2 regions of the Mycobacterium cookii genome follow, and region 2 is predicted to be linked to the other one. Evidence: riboswitches for the same ligand, from Rfam matches in the RefSeq annotation. Region 2 holds a riboswitch; the other holds the start of a gene.
What was found. A riboswitch is a leader RNA that binds a small molecule or an ion and turns the genes downstream of it on or off. The one in region 2 is predicted to bind magnesium.
Positions count from the first base shown of each region.

Region 1: it holds a riboswitch for magnesium, as region 2 does, so the genes downstream of both, G6N27_RS04400 (PE family protein) here and G6N27_RS02790 (Rv1535 family protein) in region 2, are expected to answer to the same signal.

Region 1 is NZ_AP022569.1:915,680-924,370, forward strand. It holds gene G6N27_RS04395 (PPE family protein) at 1-885, shown strand, start outside; M-box (ykoK) riboswitch at 1,153-1,338, shown strand; gene G6N27_RS04400 (PE family protein) at 1,617-1,916, shown strand; gene G6N27_RS04405 (PPE family protein) at 1,932-3,116, shown strand; gene G6N27_RS04410 (MgtC/SapB family protein) at 3,262-3,996, shown strand; gene G6N27_RS04415 (sterol desaturase family protein) at 4,021-4,968, shown strand; gene G6N27_RS04420 (LysM peptidoglycan-binding domain-containing protein) at 5,108-5,686, shown strand; gene G6N27_RS04425 (Rv1815 family serine proteinase) at 5,820-6,491, shown strand; gene G6N27_RS04430 (nitroreductase/quinone reductase family protein) at 6,495-6,941, opposite strand; gene G6N27_RS04435 (TetR/AcrR family transcriptional regulator) at 7,053-7,769, shown strand; gene G6N27_RS04440 (VOC family protein) at 7,861-8,361, shown strand; gene G6N27_RS04445 (FAD-binding protein) at 8,426-8,691, shown strand, end outside.
Region 2 is NZ_AP022569.1:567,844-576,534, reverse strand. It holds gene G6N27_RS02820 (DNA polymerase IV) at 1-109, opposite strand, end outside; gene G6N27_RS02815 (hypothetical protein) at 149-661, shown strand; gene ileS (isoleucine--tRNA ligase) at 674-3,790, opposite strand; gene G6N27_RS02805 (acyl-CoA thioesterase) at 4,053-4,859, opposite strand; gene G6N27_RS02800 (amino acid-binding protein) at 4,959-5,333, opposite strand; gene G6N27_RS02795 (lipase family protein) at 5,405-6,166, shown strand; gene G6N27_RS02790 (Rv1535 family protein) at 6,209-6,442, opposite strand; M-box (ykoK) riboswitch at 6,691-6,877, opposite strand; gene G6N27_RS02785 (TetR/AcrR family transcriptional regulator) at 6,965-7,618, opposite strand; gene G6N27_RS02780 (nitronate monooxygenase) at 7,615-8,691, opposite strand, start outside.

The DNA of each region.
Region 1 (8,691 bases), 350 kb from region 2:
AACGAGGTTCAGTACGGCGAAATGTGGGCCCAGGACGCCGCGGCGATGTACGGCTACGCGGGCTCGTCGGCGGCGGCCTCTGCAGTGGCTCCGTTCAAGTCGCCGCCGGAGACCACCAACGCGGCGGGTGCGGCGAGCCAAGGCGACGCGGTGGCGCAGGCCGCCGGCACATCGTCGAGCGCGGGCACGCAGTCGGCGCTGTCGCAGGTGATCTCCTCGGTCCCCAACACATTGCAGGGACTCGCATCGCCGATGTCAGCGAGCGGGGTGAGTCCCTTTGCGCCAGGATCGAATACGGCAACCACCGGGATCGCCGGGTTCTTGAACATGCTCGACGGGCAGACCGGCTCGTCCATCGGCTCGTTCTTGGCCTCGGGACTTTCCAACGGAGTCCTGTCCGGTAACTGGCTCAACCCGGCGAGCATCAGCCCCGCTGTGACAACAGCGTTCGGCGATATCGGGTTCTTGGCGGTGGCCGGACAAGCCGGTTCCGGTCTGAACCCGGCCTTGTTGATGGGTTCGACGGCTGCACCGTCGGCGATCGGCGCGGCGGGTCTGAGCCATGCCGGTTCGGCGATCGGTTCGTCCGGCCTGGGCGGCTCGGCCGTTTCAGCCGGCGTGGGACGCGCGACCCTGGTTGGGACAGTGTCGGTTCCGCCGAGTTGGACGGCGGCAGTTCCTGCGACGAGCCAAGCGGCGACCGCAACGGCGGCCGAAGGCTGGTACAACCCCCCGGGAATCGAAGAGGCATCCGCAAGGCCAGGAGTTCCCGGTATGCCGGGAATGCCGATGGGAGGTGGCGCCGGCGGACGCGGGTGGGGCTTTGCTGCACCCCGATACGGGTTTAAGCCCACCGTTGTCGCACATCCACCGGCGGCCGGATAGCGGAAGGGAGAAGCCGGCCGTGATCATCGAACCTGCCGTTCCCACGCGACGACATCAGCGACGGCACCGGCCTCGACATGCGCACTCAGCATTTCGGGAGTCCGAGCCTCCCGATCGCCGGTGTCACGGCGAGACGTTATTCTCAATTACCACAGTCGATCTCGGCTCGCGTGTGGCGCCGAAGATGTCGCCACTGTGCCTGACTCCGGCAATCATCTTCGTGAGTTGAGTTGACTACCTTGCATCTCGGTGGAACTATTGCCCGTGCAAGCACCTCGCTAGGTGAGGCGTCTGCACGGATACAGGCCACTGACCTCGAACGTCGAAAGACGCCCAGGGTCAGGACAGCTCCTCCCGGCTTAAGGGTTGAGCCCAAGTGGCTTCCGGCCTTGCATTCTTGTGAAGGCCCGGATACGCCGTGCAGTGCCAAAGCTCTGACGAGAGGGGTGCAGCGGTCGGCATCTGCCGGTTCCGCTTCGTCCCGCGTGCACCGTGTCGGCACCCCCGTGTGCCTTGGCCGCGAGGAGGTGAGGCGAAGTGAGTCCCAGTGACAGTCCGTATCCGAGACCGGTGACCATTTCGTTCGGATCCGGCCCCGGCCTCATCCCCATCATCTGAATCGGCCTGCGCCGCTTCACTTCACGCGCACGCGCGATTTCGCCGTGCGTCTGTCACTTCGTCGTGCATCGACATGAGCGCGGCTTCAGCCTGCTTTGCGTAAGGAGCGTCCGATGACTTTCGTGACCACCCAACCAGAACTCATGACCGCTGCGGCGAATCAGCTGCAAGGTATCGGCAGCGCCGTCGCGGCACAGAACGCCGCGGCCGCGGCTCCGACGCTCGCAGTGGTTCCGGCGGCAGCCGACGAGGTATCCGCTCTGACCGCAATGCAATTCGCCGCTCACGCAGCGCTGTATCAGGAGGTCGGCGCCCAAGCGGCAGCCATTCACGCCGTTTTCGTACAGATCTTGCGGGCCAGCGGCACGTCGTACGCCGGCACTGAAGCCGCCAACGCGATCGCGGCGGGCTAGGACGGGAGTGAACCAATGCTCGACTACGGAATGTTCCCACCGGAAATCAACTCGGCTCGGATGTATGCCGGCCCAGGCGTGGGCTCGATGCTCGCTGCCGCGGCCGGTTGGGATGGGCTGGCCAGCGATTTACGTTCGCAGGCAACCAATTACATGTCGGTGGTCTCGGCTTTGACCACAGAGGGATGGCGCGGACCGGCGTCCATGTCGATGGCGGCCGCGGCCGCGCCCTATGCGGCGTGGATGAACAGCACGGCCGCCCAGGCGGAAGAGACTGCGGCGCAGGCCAAAGCGGCAGCGTCCGCTTATGAGTCGGCATTTTCGATGACGGTGCCGCCATCGATTGTCACCGCGAACCGGACGCAGCTGGCCGCGCTGGTAGCGACCAACGTCTTGGGGCAGAACACCCCGGCGATCGCGGCCAACGAAGCCGAATACGCCGGCATGTGGGCTCAGGATGCCGGGGCGATGTACGGCTACGCCGGCCAGTCCGCGACGGCCAGCCAGCTCGCGCCGTTCGTGGTCCCGGCCCAGACCACCAGCAGCGGCGGGATCGCTGCCCAGTCGGCGCTGACCCAGCTGACCACCGGTATGCCGACTGCTCTGCAGGGCTTGGCATCTGGATCGAGCACCTCGACGACATCGGGATCCGCTGGGCTCTCGAGCCTGCTGAGCAGCGTGACCGGCGACGGGTCGAGTTCGGGCATATTCAGCTCCAGCGGCCTGGGACTGAACAACAACTTCTGGAACACCGTGAGCTCGACGGGTGCGTTCAGCCCGGCCCAGATCGTGCAGGCGGTGACCGGTTCGTCGTTCCTGGGTACCGGGATGGCCGGCGTCCAGAACGCGGTGCCGCCGGCTGTGGTCACGGGTTACAGCCCGGCTACAGCGGTGGTACCGGCGGTGTCGGGTTTCTCGGAGTTCGGTGGTGCGGGCAGTTCCGTCTCGGCCGGTGTTGGTAGAGCCGCCACGCTGGGAACGCTGTCGGTGCCCCCGGCGTGGACCAGCATCGCCACCCCTAACAGCCCGCTGGCGTCGGCATTGGGAGCCACACCGCTCAGCGCGCCGAGGTCCGCGCCGCCCGGCATGCCCGGGATGCCAGTGCCCGCCGGAACACCTACCGCGAACACGGCGGCCGCGACCGCGCCGAAGTACGGCTTCCGGCCGACCGTCGTCATGCAGTCGCCGCTGGCTGGATGAAAAGTGTTGTCAGCGAACAATTTCGAGCAGAAGAATCACGGTTGCTCGGGTTACCCCGGCCTCAACCGGCGCGGCTACCGGCGAATTCTGCCCGAATTCGTCCACACTGGTGAACAACTCGTCTCAGAGGGAAGGAGGGCGCATCATGCAGACACTGAGCATTGCTGAATTCACGCTGCGGCTGGCAGTCGGGCTCGGATGCGGCGCCCTGATCGGCATCGAACGGCAATGGCAGGCACGCCGGGCCGGACTGCGCACCAATGCGCTGGTGGCCACCGGTGCGACGCTGTTCGTGCTGTACGCGGTCGTGACCAATGACAGCAGCCCGACGAGGGTCGCGTCGTACGTGGTGTCCGGCGTCGGCTTCCTCGGCGGGGGCGTGATCCTGCGCGAGGGATTCAACGTGCGCGGGCTCAACACCGCCGCGACCCTGTGGTGTTCGGCGGCGGTCGGCGTCCTTGCCGGGGGCGGGCATCCACTGTTCGCGCTGATCGCGACCGGAACCGTCATCGCCATCCACCTGCTCGGCCGACCGCTGGGCCACCTCATCGACCATGACAGCGTCGTCGAAGAGGACGAGGACGACCAGCCGTACCAACTGCAGCTGGTCTGCCGGCCCAAATCGGCGAAATACGCCCGTGCGCAGATCGTCCAGCGCACCGGCGGCGGCGGAGACCGGCTGGTGCTCCGCGGCATCCACACCGGCCGGACCAGCGACGACAGCGTGGCGTTGACCGCGTACCTACTCAGCGACGGGCATGCCCCGACCCGACTCGAGAAGCTGGTGGCCGAATTGTCGCTGCAGGAGGGTGTGCAGGCGGTGCATTGGTACGCCGGCGAGCAGGATGAGCCCATGCCGCGATGGCGTCACACGGACTGATCACGGCGTCGTAGGATTTTGGACGTGAGTTGGATTGCGGGTTTCTTGACCGTTCTGCCCGAGCAAATGCGGGACCCGGTGCTGTTCGCGATCCCGTTCTTCCTGCTGCTGCTGATTCTGGAGTGGACGGCGGCACGCAAACTCGACCGCATCGAGCGGGCAGCCGAAGCGCGATCGGCGCGGCCGGGCTCGGGTGCATATCTGACCGCCGATTCCTGGGCGAGCATTTCCATGGGCCTCGTTTCGGTGGCGACAACGGCCGGCTGGAAATTCATCGCGTTGATCGGCTACGCCGCGCTCTATGCCTATGTCGCTCCCTGGCATCTGTCCCCGACGCGGTGGTACACCTGGGTCATCGCAATCGTCGGCGTCGACCTGCTGTACTACTGGTATCACCGCTTCGCCCACCGGATTCGGCTGATCTGGGCCACCCACCAAGCCCATCACTCCAGTCAGTACTTCAATTTCGCCACCGCGCTGCGCCAGAAATGGAACAACAGCGGCGAGATCGTGATGTGGATTCCGTTGCCGCTGTTGGGTATTCCGCCGTGGCTGGTATTCGTCAGTTTCTCGTTCAATCTCATCTATCAGTTCTGGGTGCACACCGAGCGCATCGGCCGAATGTGGACGCCCTTCGAATTCGTTTTCAACACACCGTCGCATCACCGAGTGCACCACGGTATGGACCCCGAATACCTCGACAAAAACTACGGCGGGGTCTTCATCATCTGGGACCGGCTGTTCGGCAGCTTCCGGGAAGAGACCTTTCGCCCGCACTACGGACTCACCAAGCAGGTCAACACTTTCAACGTCTGGAAGTTGCAGACGCACGAATACTTAGCCATAGCACGCGATTTCCGGTCGGCCAACCGTCTGCGTGACCGGCTGGGCTACGTCTTCGGGCCGCCGGGTTGGCAGCCCGCAACAGTGGTCCGGTCCGAGGCGCCGGCCCCGTTGACGCCGTCGCGGTGAGCGCCGGGCCGGCGATAAGGCCTTGTTCATTTACCGTTTTTATTTCGGCGAGCCGAACGCCCCCGCAGCCAAGACAAGATCAGTAAGTTCGACATCGAGGCCGGCATCCGCCTCGGCCGCGATAGCGAGGAGAACTGCAGTGGGAGACACGCTCACCGAGGGACAAAAACTTGTCAAGGGTGAATCGCTTACCTCGAGCAACGGGGCTTACACGCTGACGTTGCAAGACGACGGGAACCTGGTCCTGGCATCGCGCGGCCACGCGATCTGGGCGTCGGGAACCAACGGAGAAGACGTAGTTCGCGCGGAGGTCCAGAGCGACGGCAACTTCGTTCTGTACACCGGCGACAAGCCCGTGTGGCACACCCACACGAAGGGCAAGAAGAATGTGCGGCTCGTGCTGCAAGACGACCGCAACCTCGTGTTGTACGCCGCCGACGGAGCGGCATGGTCGACGAAGACGGAGACCGACGCTCCGCCGCCGGCGGAGCCGGAGGCAGCTGCACCGGCCGCCGAAGAAGCACACGCCGAGCCCGCGGCTGAGCACGAGCCGGAGCCGGAGCCAGCGCGGACGTACACGGTCGAGTCCGGCGACACGTTGTGGGCCATCTCTGAGCGGTTCTACGGCGACGGCAGCAAATACCAGGTCATCGCCGACGCCAGCGGCATCTCCAACCCGGATCTGATCCACCCGGGACAGGTTCTGACCATTCCTTGATCGAGCGGGGCAGCGCGGCGATCCGGAAGCGGGTCGCCGCGCTCGCAACCAATTCGCCTGTACGCATGCGATCGGGTCGCTACCCTGGTAACAGGTCGGCATCGTGTCGGTCACGGCTGGGGGGAGTCGAAAGATGCGCCATCCCTCAATTCGCGCGTTCGGCGCGATAATTGCCGCCGCTGCCGCGGCCGGCTACTTTCCCCCGGACGCCAAGGCCGATCCGGTTCCCGTCTTCCCGGGGATGGAAATACACCAGGGCCAGCACCTGTGCACCTTGGGCTATGTCGACCCGGGCCTGCGGGTGGCGTTCACCGCGGGGCACTGCCGGGCCGATGGACCGGTGATGGACAAGGACAACAGGGTCATCGGCAGTGTCGCCACGTTCCGCGACAACACCCCCAACGGCACTTTCGTCCACACCGACCAGCAGATTTCCGACTACGAGTCGATCGTGCTGACCCCCGACGTCGTCGTGAACAACGTCCTGCCGGGCGGGCGGGTGCTGCAATCGGATCCTGGTCTGGTCGTGACGCCGGGGGAGCCCGTCTGCCACTTCGGGGTGATCACCGGCGAAAGCTGCGGCACCGTCGAAAACGTCAACAACGGCTGGTTCACCATGGGTCACGGCGCCGTCAGCCAGCAGGGCGATTCGGGTGGGCCGGTGTACATCACCAACCCCGCCGGGTCGGCCCGCATCGTCGGGATCTTCAACAGCGTCTGGGGCACTCTGCCGGCCGCCGTATCGTGGCAGTCCACCACCCAGCAGGTCCGCGAGGACGTGGGTGTCCACGGACCGGCGATGTAGCTGTCAGCCCACAGCTGCCAGCGCGAACACCGGGATCGACGATGCCGCGGCGCGCAACTCGTCTTCGTCGGAGTCAGGCGTCAGCCCCGCGATGTGGCCTTTGACCTCCCAGTACCACCGGTCCAGATACCCCCGCAGCAACTCTGGTTTCGCTGAGTCTTCAAGCTCGGCCGCGCGACGTCGGCGACGACGCCAGCGCGGTCCTACCTCGACTTCTCCGGCCGCCCGAACGTTGCGGGCCCACTGCGTGTTGCCGCGCGGCGACACGAGATAGTCGACGCCGTCGACGGCCAGCAGGTTGATCACCACCGAGCGCCGCTTGCCCGTCGCGCGCCCGCGCACATGCAGCGCCGTGGTCCCGGCGATGCTGATGCCCATCTCAGCCAGCCAGCGGATCACCGCGTTAGCGGCGATCGCCGCCCGATGGGGCTCGTCGTAGCGCACTGTCATGGTTCGTCCTCTCCGAGTATCAAACGAGAGCACTGCTCTCATGGGCTTGACCATGGCATATCGTGTGGCGAAAAGCAAGAGCACTGTTCTCATTCGTGTCAGGATGGGACGATGGCCAAGCGGCGAGACTCGCGTGAACGCATCGAGGCGCAGATCATCGAGCTCGGCCGCCGCCATCTGATCGAGCACGGCGCGGCGGGGCTGTCGCTGCGGGCCATCGCGCGCGATCTGGGCATGGTGTCCTCGGCGGTTTATCGCTATGTGGCCAGCCGCGACGAGCTGCTGACGTTGCTGCTGGTCGACGCGTATTCCGAACTCGCGGACTCGGTGGACCGCGCTCGCGACGCGATACCCGAGATCTGGAGCGACGACGTGATCGCCATCGCGCACGCGGCACGCAGTTGGGCCATCGAGCACCCGGCCAGCTGGGCACTGTTGTACGGCAGCCCGGTGCCCGGCTACCACGCGCCAGCCGAGCAGACAGTCGGCCCCGGAACGCGGGTGGTCGGCGCCTTGTTCGACGCCGTCGCCGCCGGAATCGCGACCGGTGACATCATGTTGTCCAATTACGCTGCGCCACAACCGCTATCGGCCGACTTCGAGCGGCTGCGCCAAGAGTTCGGTTTTCCGGGTGACGATTCGGTCGTTGCCAAGTGTTTCGCGATCTGGGCCGGCGTGGTGGGAGCGATCAGCTTGGAGGTCTTCGGCCAGTACGGCGCGGACACCGTGAGCGACCCCCACATGGTGTTCGACACCCAGATCCGACTACTGGTCGGCGTCTTGACCCAATCCGACGTCGACTCGCGGCCGTTCTGGATACCGAATTAGAACACGTTCAGCGATCCTCTCGGGCACGCCGATCGTTCGGCATCGGCAACGGGTTTCTACCGAGGCAGGCGCTGCGTTATTCTGCGATGCGATGAGTTTCTCCTTCGGGTCACCGGTCCAGGTCGCCTGGGTGACTCGTGACGTGACCGCCACGGAAACCGCTCTGACCGGCCTGTTGGGTGTCAAGAAGTGGGTGCGACTGCCTGACATCCACTTCGCGCCGGACAGTTGCAGTTATCTCGGCGCACCGGCCGACTTCGTCGCCCACATCTCGCTGAGCTATCTCGGTGACACCCAGTTGGAGCTGATCGAGCCGGTCCGCGGGCCTAATATCTATAGTGACTTCTTGCGGGACAGCGGACCGGGTCTGCACCACGTCTGCGTGGAGGCCGACAGCCTGGAGGATTTCGACGCCAGCTTGACCGCTGCGGTCGATCGGGGTGCGACGGTGCCGCAGTATGGCGTGATGCCGGGCGGCCTGCGATTCGCCTATATCTCCGCGCCGCAATCCGGCATCCCGTTTCTGGAGATCGCGCACTTTTCGGCCGAGATGCGACAGTTCTTCGACTACATCAAGCAGGAGCAGGAGTAGGAGTGGCGCCAATGAACTGCGCCGACGACGATGCAGAGCACCGCGATGAGGAGGAGTGGCGCCAATGAAAAGCCCGATACCAGCAACGCTCAGCGTTGACGACGTGCCGTCATGGTCGGACGAGGTGGACGTCGTGGTGATCGGCTTCGGCATCGGAGGCGGATGCGCGGCGGTGACCGCGGCGGCCGCCGGCTCGCGGGTGCTGGTGCTCGAGCGCGCGGCCGCGGCGGGCGGCACGACGTCGATGGCCGGCGGGCACTTCTACCTCGGTGGCGGCACCGCGGTCCAGCAGGCGACCGGGCACAGCGATACCGCCGAGGAGATGTACAA
Region 2 (8,691 bases):
CCAGCCCACCGACCAGCACCGGGCGTCCACGCAATGTGGGCCGGGTGAGCTGCTCGACCGACGCGAAGAACGCGTCCATGTCGAGGTGCAGCACCCAACGCGAATCCACCACACGATGCTATTGCGCTAACGTCTGCAGGCCATGGCGATGAGGACTCCGGCGTCGCCGGAGCATCAGGGTCGACGCGCACAGCAATGGTGGGCGCGGGTGCGCGACGAATGGCGTGCGCGGCTCGAACCGGGTGAGCAGGCCACCGTGCTGGCCTGGGCGGCGTTCACCGTCACATTCGCCGGTCTACGCGCGCTCACGCACTGGATTCGAGCCGGGCACGGACCGTCGGGCGGCGGTATGAGTGTGGGCGGCAGGCACTTTCATCATTACAACCTGGGTATCGCTCTGCTGGCGGGCGTGGGCGCGATGGGGTTGCGCGGCACAGAACGGCAACGACGGCACCCCGCGGCCGCGATCGCCTTCGGCTCGGCTAACGCGATGATCGTCGATGAGCTTGCCTTGCTGCTCGATCTGAAGGACGTCTACTGGGCGAACGACGGCCGCAAGAGCGTCGACGCCGCCGTCGGCCTCATCGCGGTCGGGGGCACGATCGTTGCCGGCCTGCCGTTCTGGCCGCACGCACGCCGGGCCCTGCAGTCGGTCCGCTGAACGAAGCAACCGTCAGGCCTTGACGATCGCGACCCGTACGCCGTCGCCGATCTCGGCGGCGCCCTGCTCCGGCTCGCCGAACACGAAACTGGTGGCCAGGATTTCGCCGGCGATCAGCTCACGATGGGTGGCCGCCCAGTCGGCCCGCGCGGCGGGCACCAACATCACCACGCTGATCCGGTCGGAAACCTCGAGCCCGGCCGTCTTGCGCAGCTCTTGCAATTCGCGGATGCGGTCCTTGGCCCAGCCTTCGGCCTCGAGTTCGGGTGTCACCGTGGCGTCCAGCACCACCAGCCCGGCCCCGTCGGGCAACGGCGCGGTGTATTCGGGGTCGGCAGCGACCAGCCGTGAGCTGTACTCCTCGGGTTGCAGCACCGCCGGGCCCGCGGTCAACGTCCCGTCCGGATTGACGACGCCCGCCCCGGATTTGACCGCCTTGATCGCGGCCTGCACGTCTTTGCCGAGCCGCGGGCCGGCGACTCGGGCGTTGACGGTCAACTCGAAGCGGCCGTAGCGGTCGATGTCGTCGGTGAGTTCGACGGCTTTGACGTTCAGCTCGTCGGCGATGAGATCGGTGAACGGCTCCAGTGCGCCCGGATTGTCCACCGCCACAGTCAGCTTCGGTAGTGGCAGCCGTACCCGCAGCTTCTTCGCCTTGCGCAGCGACGACGCCACCGAACACACCTCGCGAACCTGGTCCATCGCGGCGACCAGTTCGGCGTCGGCGGGCAGCAGACCGGCCGCCGGCCAGTCGGACAGGTGCACCGAGCGCTCGGCGGTGATTCCGCGCCAGATGATCTCGGTGGTGATCGGAAGCAGCGGCGCGGCAAGCCTCGCGGTCACCTCGAGCACGGTGTGCAGCGTGTCGATCGCGTCCGCCTCTTCCTCCCAGAAGCGCGAACGGGACCGTCGCACATACCAATTCGTCAAGGCTTCGGTGAACTGCCGTAGCTGCTCGCACGCCCCGGAGATGTCGCAGGCGTCCAACTGCGCGGTCAGGTCGTCACGCAGCACCGCCAGCTTGGCCAGGATGTAGCGATCCAGGACGTGGCGCGAATCGGCGCGCCACGTGCCGACTTTGGGCGCATAGAGGGCCAGAAAGCTGTAGGCGTTCCAGAACGGCAGCAGCACCTGCCGCACGCCATCCCGGATCCCCTGCTCGGTGACGATCAGGTTGCCGCCGCGCAGGATGGGCGAGGCCATCAGGAACCAACGCATCGCGTCGGAGCCGTCGCGGTCGAATACCTCGCTGACGTCGGGATAGTTTCGCAGCGACTTGCTCATCTTCTGACCGTCGCTGCCCAGCACGATGCCATGTGCCACACAGGTTTTGAACGCCGGCCGGTCGAACAGTGCGGTGGCCAGCACGTGCAGCGTGTAGAACCAGCCGCGGGTCTGGCCGATGTACTCCACGATGAAGTCGCCGGGGTAATGGGTGTCGAACCAGTCGCGGTTCTCGAACGGGTAATGCACCTGGGCGTAGGGCATCGAGCCCGAGTCGAACCACACGTCGAACACATCCGGGATGCGCCGCATCGTCGATTGTCCGGTCGGGTCGTCGGGGTTGGGCCGGGTGAGCTCGTCGATGTAGGGACGGTGCAGATTGTCCGGCCGCGTTCCGAAGTCGCGCTCCAACTCATCCAGGCTGCCGTAGACGTCGATCCGCGGGTAGGCGGGATCGTCGGACACCCACACCGGAATCGGGGTGCCCCAGTAGCGGTTTCGCGAGATCGACCAGTCCCGCGCACCCTGCAGCCACTTGCCGAACTGACCGTCTTTGACGTGTTCGGGGTACCAGGTGATCTGCTGGTTGAGCTCGACCATGCGATCCCGGAAATCGCTGACTTTGATGAACCACGACGACACCGCCCGGTAGATCAGCGGATTGCGGCACCGCCAGCAGTGCGGGTAGGGGTGGTCGTAGGTCTCCTGGCGGATCAGCACCGCACCGTTGGCCGCCGCCGGGCCGGTGCGGTTCTTCAGGTCCCGGATGATCTGCGGGTTGGCGTCGAAGACTTGCTGACCCTGGTAGTCCGGCACGGTGGCGTCGAAGCGGCCCCTCGCGTCGACGGGCGTCACCGGGACGATGCCCACCTCGTCGGCGGTCGCCTTGTCGTCCTCGCCGTAGGCCGGTGCCAGATGCACGATCCCGGTGCCGTCGTCGGTCGTGACGAAGTCAGCGGCGAGGACCTGAAAAGCGTTGAGCGAGTCCATGAAGTATGGGAACGGTGGCCGATAGCGGATACCGACCAGGTCGCTGCCGCGGTAGGTGCCCAGTACCTCGGGTTCGTCGTTGAACTCCCGCGCGTAGGCGGCCAGCCGAGGCTCGGCCAGCACGACGCGATGCTCGCCGGCCCGCACCTGGACATAGTTGACGTCGGGGTTGACGGCGACGGCCTGGTTCGACGGCAGCGTCCACGGCGTTGTGGTCCACACCAACAGGTGCGCACCCGCCAAATCGCCTTCGGTGACGGCGAATCCGACGGTGAGGGCCGGATCCTGCCGACTCTGGTAGACGTCGTCGTCCATCCGCAGCTCGTGGTTGGACAGCGGGGTTTCGTCACGCCAGCAGTACGGCAGCACACGGTAGCCCTCGTAGGCCAATCCCTTGTCCCACAACTGTTTGAACGCCCAGATGACCGACTCCATGTAGGGCAGATCGAGCGTCTTGTAGTCGTTGTCGAAGTCGACCCACCGTGCCTGGCGGGTCACATAGGCCCGCCACTCGTCGGTGTAGCGCAAGACCGATTCGCGGCAGGCGTCGTTGAACGCGGCGATGCCCATCGCGTCGATCTGGGATTTGTCGGTGATGCCGAGTTGCCGTTCGACTTCCAGTTCGGCGGGCAGGCCGTGGGTGTCCCAACCGAATCGGCGCTCGACCTTGTAGCCGCGCATGGTGCGATACCGCGGCACGATGTCCTTGACGTAGCCGGTGAGCAGGTGGCCGTAGTGCGGCAGGCCGTTGGCGAAGGGTGGCCCGTCGTAGAAGACGTATTCCGGGGCCTCAGCACGACCCGCGACGCTGGCCCGAAAGGTGTCGTCGGCAGCCCAGTAGTCGAGGACCTCGAGTTCCAGCGCCGGCAGGTCGGGGGCGCCGCCGGCCGGCTTCGGATAGGTGTTCTCGGTCACTGCTCGTCGTCTCCATGTGCCGCTGTCAGGGCACGGGGACGACGGTGCGCTGGTGCGCAAGCGCCGCGGTACCACCCCGCTTGCCACGTCTGTGGCCGCTCGTTGCAGGCTGTGACGGGCCCACCCGTTCGGTTCTACTGGGCCGGGTGCCGGCTGTTCTTCCGAAGGCTCCCCGGTGATGGCCGGATCGACGCCGATTGACCGATTGTACTGGTCGCCGGAGTAGTGCCCACCACCCAGTTCCGCTCCGCCCCTGCCATAGCTAGCCCTTGAAGTAGACGATCTGATAGGTCGTCGCCACCAGCGCACCGTCCCGGCTCCACAACTGCGCGCTCTGGTCGAAAAAGCCGCGATCGAAGCGGTTGGCGTGGGCGGTACCCAGGATGTAGTCGGCCCCGAGTGCATCGAGGTGTGGCTGACCGACGTGAAAATACGTGGTCAGCGAAATGGTGCCGGACGGCACCATGCCGCGACGCAGGAACACTCGCGGAAAGAATATGTCGGACACCGCGGCAATCGCCGGGAAGTCGACCGGACGCCCGGCGGCGTCACGCACCCAGAGTGTGGTCGTCGACGAAGGCCCGACGTCGACATGGCCACCGGAGAACGAGCCTTCGGCAAAACGCATGTCGTACAGCCGAACCCAGGTGGGCAGGTTCTCGTGATCGCTGCGCGCGACCTGCTCGGGAGGAGGCGCTTCCGGCGAGGTCGCCTGGGTGTCCGACCAGGTGTCGCGGCGGATCCCGAAGACCGCCGTGGCGGTCGTCTTGACGTCGCCATCCTGGCTGAGTTCGGCGATCCAATGTTGGTTGGTGCGGTTGGTGCGCGGTGCGCGACGTGAGATCTCGAACTCCCCGTCGACGATGGGTGCGGCGAAATTGACTGTCAGCGCGACCGGTTCACCGAGGCGGTCCGGGTGCGACTCGATCGCCCGCAGCAGGACGGCCGCGGTGATGCCGCCGAATGGCCCGACCATGTTGGCCCACTCGGGTCGCGTCCGGCCCCGTACGACATCAGCGTCCACGACCTCGAGTTCGAGCGCGCGGTCCAGGGCGTGCGGTCCGGGCATCGGCGTGAGGTCTCCTGAGTTCGACTGCGCGGCAGCCGGGTTCGGGTCTAGACGTCGGCGTACCACTGACTCGACTATCGTCAAGCCGTCAAAAGTATCTCAGGCCAGGGCCGCCTTGGCTTCGGCGAGGTCGTCGGCGCGGAGCACCAAACGGGTGTTGGTGGCCAGGTAGGCGGTTTCCAGATTGATCTTGGCGGCCCCGAGCTTGTGGACGATTTCGCCGAGCGCGCCCGGCTGGTCCTTGACGTCGAGCACGATGACCTCTTGCTCCTCGGCGACTTTGATTCCGGCACTTTGTAACGCCTCGAACGCGGAAGTGGCGTCGTGGACCAGGATGTGCACTTCCGCCTGACCTCCCCCACTGGTCACAGCGCACAGACCCGCGATATTGACCCCGGCCTTACCGAGCGCATCGCCGACGAGAGCCAATTCGCCGGGCTCGTCGTCGAGGTAGAGCGTCAGATCGGTCGCCATCATGCGCTCCCTTCGCTCCGGGTCTGGCCGGATCGTATGCCAAGTCGGCGCAGCTTTTCTAGACTGCGACTGTGGCATTCGACCCGACGTTTGCTCGCGACGTGGTGCTCCCGCTGGCGCAGGCCGCGTACACCGTGATGGACGGCACCCCTGCCACCCTGCCGCCCGGCTACAGCCAGACCGCGCTGATCAAAGCGAACGAAGTGGTCCTCGCGGCGATGGCCAACCCACATCCCGCGGTGAGGGCGATGACCGCCGACACCAACATCTTCGGGCTCATCGGCCACAACCCGACCGATCGCATCGCGTTCGTGTCCTTTCGCGGTACCGCCGACCTCGAAGAGTGGGTTGCGAACATCGACGCGATCCCCGACGCCTACGGCCCGATCAGCGGATTCGGGCAGGTGCACTCCGGATTCCAGGACGTCTATCAGCTGGTTCGGGCCAACATCGCGGCGAACTTGGCCGCTGCCACGGCCGGCTGCGATCAGATCCTGATCACCGGCCACAGCCTGGGGGCCGCGCTGGCCGTACTCGCGGCTCCGGATGTCGCACGGAACATGCCGCCGAACACGATCGAGCCACGATTGGTTTCGTTCGCCGGACCCCGGGTCGGGCTGAGCGACTTTGTTGCGAGCTTCAACGCCGCGATCGAAAGCTGTTTTCGGGTGGTGAATTTCCTCGACCTGGTGCCCTACCTACCGCCCACGCCTTACCAGCACGTGGGCGCGCAGATCAACGTGGACAGCGGCGGGCAGATCCAGGTCGGCTGGCGGCACAGCCTCGCGGCGTATCAGAAGGGACTGTCGGCGCTCATCTCATCGCAGAGCTGACGAAACGCCCCCGGCGCCGGAGCGCCGGGAGCTCGATCGCCTTCAGGCGCCAACTTCGAGAACGCCTGCGCGCCACAGCGCGGCGTAGAGCTGGCGCAGCGGAACACACAGCAGCCGAGCGGCTCCTGCGACCAACGGGTCGGCGCCGGCCATGTGGACGTCATGCCGCTTCGAGGCCTTGGGCGCCGGCAGGGCCGACGGCATGGGGTCGGCCACCACTCGGAGCCGGGGTGCGGGCGTCGCCGCTAGTGATACGTCGTGCAGAATAGCGGTCATGATCGCCTCCTAAAGCAGAAAACCAAACGGGCACAACGGGATTCGATGTCCGCCCGGCAGGAGACGCGCTGATGAGACTCAGCTGACAGCGACGCGCCGCAGGCCGGATCGGGACGAAACGGAATCCGGATATCGAACCGGACTATCACTGGAACTCATGTCCCTCACCTCCTCGCGGTCGCGACATGTGCGGTTCACCGCACGACTGGCACGCAAGCAGGAATACAGAACCCGAACCATGTCGGGAAACCGCACCCCACTCGTCAGAGTTTCGGCACTACACGCCGTATCCGGCCCTGGACAAAAAATGCAAGGCCGGAAGCCACTTGGGCTCAACCCTTAAGCCGGGAGGAGCTGTCCTGACCCTGGGCGTCTCTCGACGTTCGGGGTCAGTGGCCTGTATCCGTGTAGACGCCTCACCTAACGAGGTGCTTACCCTGACGATGATGCATGAACATCCGGCCCAGGTCAATTCGCCGCGCTGAGAAATTTACGCAACCCTGACCAGCCGTTATGGGTCCGTTACCCGGGCGGCGCGGTCTTGTCGGGGCGCAATCCCTTCATCACCAACGCGACGACGAAGTCGGCGGCTTCTGCCGCCGTGATGCCGTCGTCGGTGGTCAGCCGCCGATGCGCGATGTCTCCGATGAGGGCCGACACGGTGTAGGCCACCAACCTGGGCGGGACGGCCACCACGTCTCCGCGCTGCTGCGCCGCCACGATGAGGCTCTCGATGTCATCGATCCACCGCTCGTAGATACCGCCGAGCTGCGTGTTGAAGCTCGGGTCTTGGGTGAAAGCGTCTCGGAAGAGCAATTTCGTGCTCGCCCTGTCGGAGTCGAAGAATTCGAACGTCGCGCGCAGCGTGGCCCGAAACGGTGCCTCCGAGTAACCGAACTGCTGCCCGCTTTCGCCCAGGGCGATCGCGATGCGGGTTCGCAGCGCGTACCCTTCGCCGGCGATCAACGCTCGGAACAGGGCGTCCTTCGAGTCGAAATACTGGTAGACCGACCCGAAGGGCAGCCCCGCTTCACTCGCCACGTCGGCAATTGTCGTACCGTGAAAACCGTTGCGCGCAAACACTTTCTTGGCCGCAGACATGATGTCGTCGCGCCGCCCCGGCTGCTGCTGGTCGCTGACGACAGGCCGGCCGGGCGGGCGCGGATCGTGGGTCACCGTTCGACTAAATCGTCGAGACGGCCGATCGTGTCGATGAACTCGGAGACCATCTCCAGCACCACCGAAGCGGTCGGCTGCACCTTGTTCATCGATCCCACCACCTGGCCGACGAAGTAGGTGGCCAGGTCGCGGGCATTGGCGTCGGCGTGGGCGGCCGCGCGATTGATCCGCCGCTGCGGGTCACCGATCAGCGCGCTCTGCAGCGGCATGCCCAGCGGGTCCGGACTGTCGGGTCGCTCCCACTCGTCGGTCCAGGCGGTCCGCAGCATCCGCGCCGGCTTTCCGGTCAACGATCGTGACCGCACGGTGTCCGACGAACCGGCGGCCAGGAATTTGTCCTTCACCACCGGCAGCGTCTCGGCCTCCTCCGTGGTCAGCCAGACCGATCCGCACCACACGCCTTCGGCACCCAGCGCCAGCGCCGCCGCGATCTGGCGGCCGCGGGCAATTCCACCCGCGGCCAACACCGGTACCGGGGCCATCGCGTCGACGACCTCGGGAACCAGGACCATGGTCGCGACCTGGCCGGTGTGCCCGCCGGCTTCGGTGCCTTGCGCGACGATCAGGTCCACACCGGCCGCCGCGTGCTGCCGTGCGTGATGTGTGGTTCCGGCCAGCGCGGCCACCAGGACGTCGCCGGCGTGGGCGCGGGTGACCAGTTCGGCCGGTGGCGAGCCCAGTGCACTGGCGATCAGCCGGATGCGATGGGAGAACACGACATCGAGCAACGGCTCGTAGCCCTTGGGCGAGATGTTGAGGTCGGCAACCGGTTGCTGCTCCTCGTCGCTGGACACCGGGATGCCGTAACGGGTGAGCAGGTCGTCGACGAACCGCCGATGCTTCTCGGGGAGCAGCTCGCGGGCTTGTTTGCCGTCGATGCCGCCGCTGTCGGCGCCAACGTATTTGGGGGGCAACAACAGATCGACACCGTACGGTTTGCCGCCGGTCTGCTCCTCGATCCATGTCAGCTCGGTCTCCAGCCGCTGCGGGGTGTGCGCGACGGCGCCCAGGACGCCCAACCCGCCGGCATTGGTCACCGCCGCCACCACATCCCGGCAGTGACTGAATGC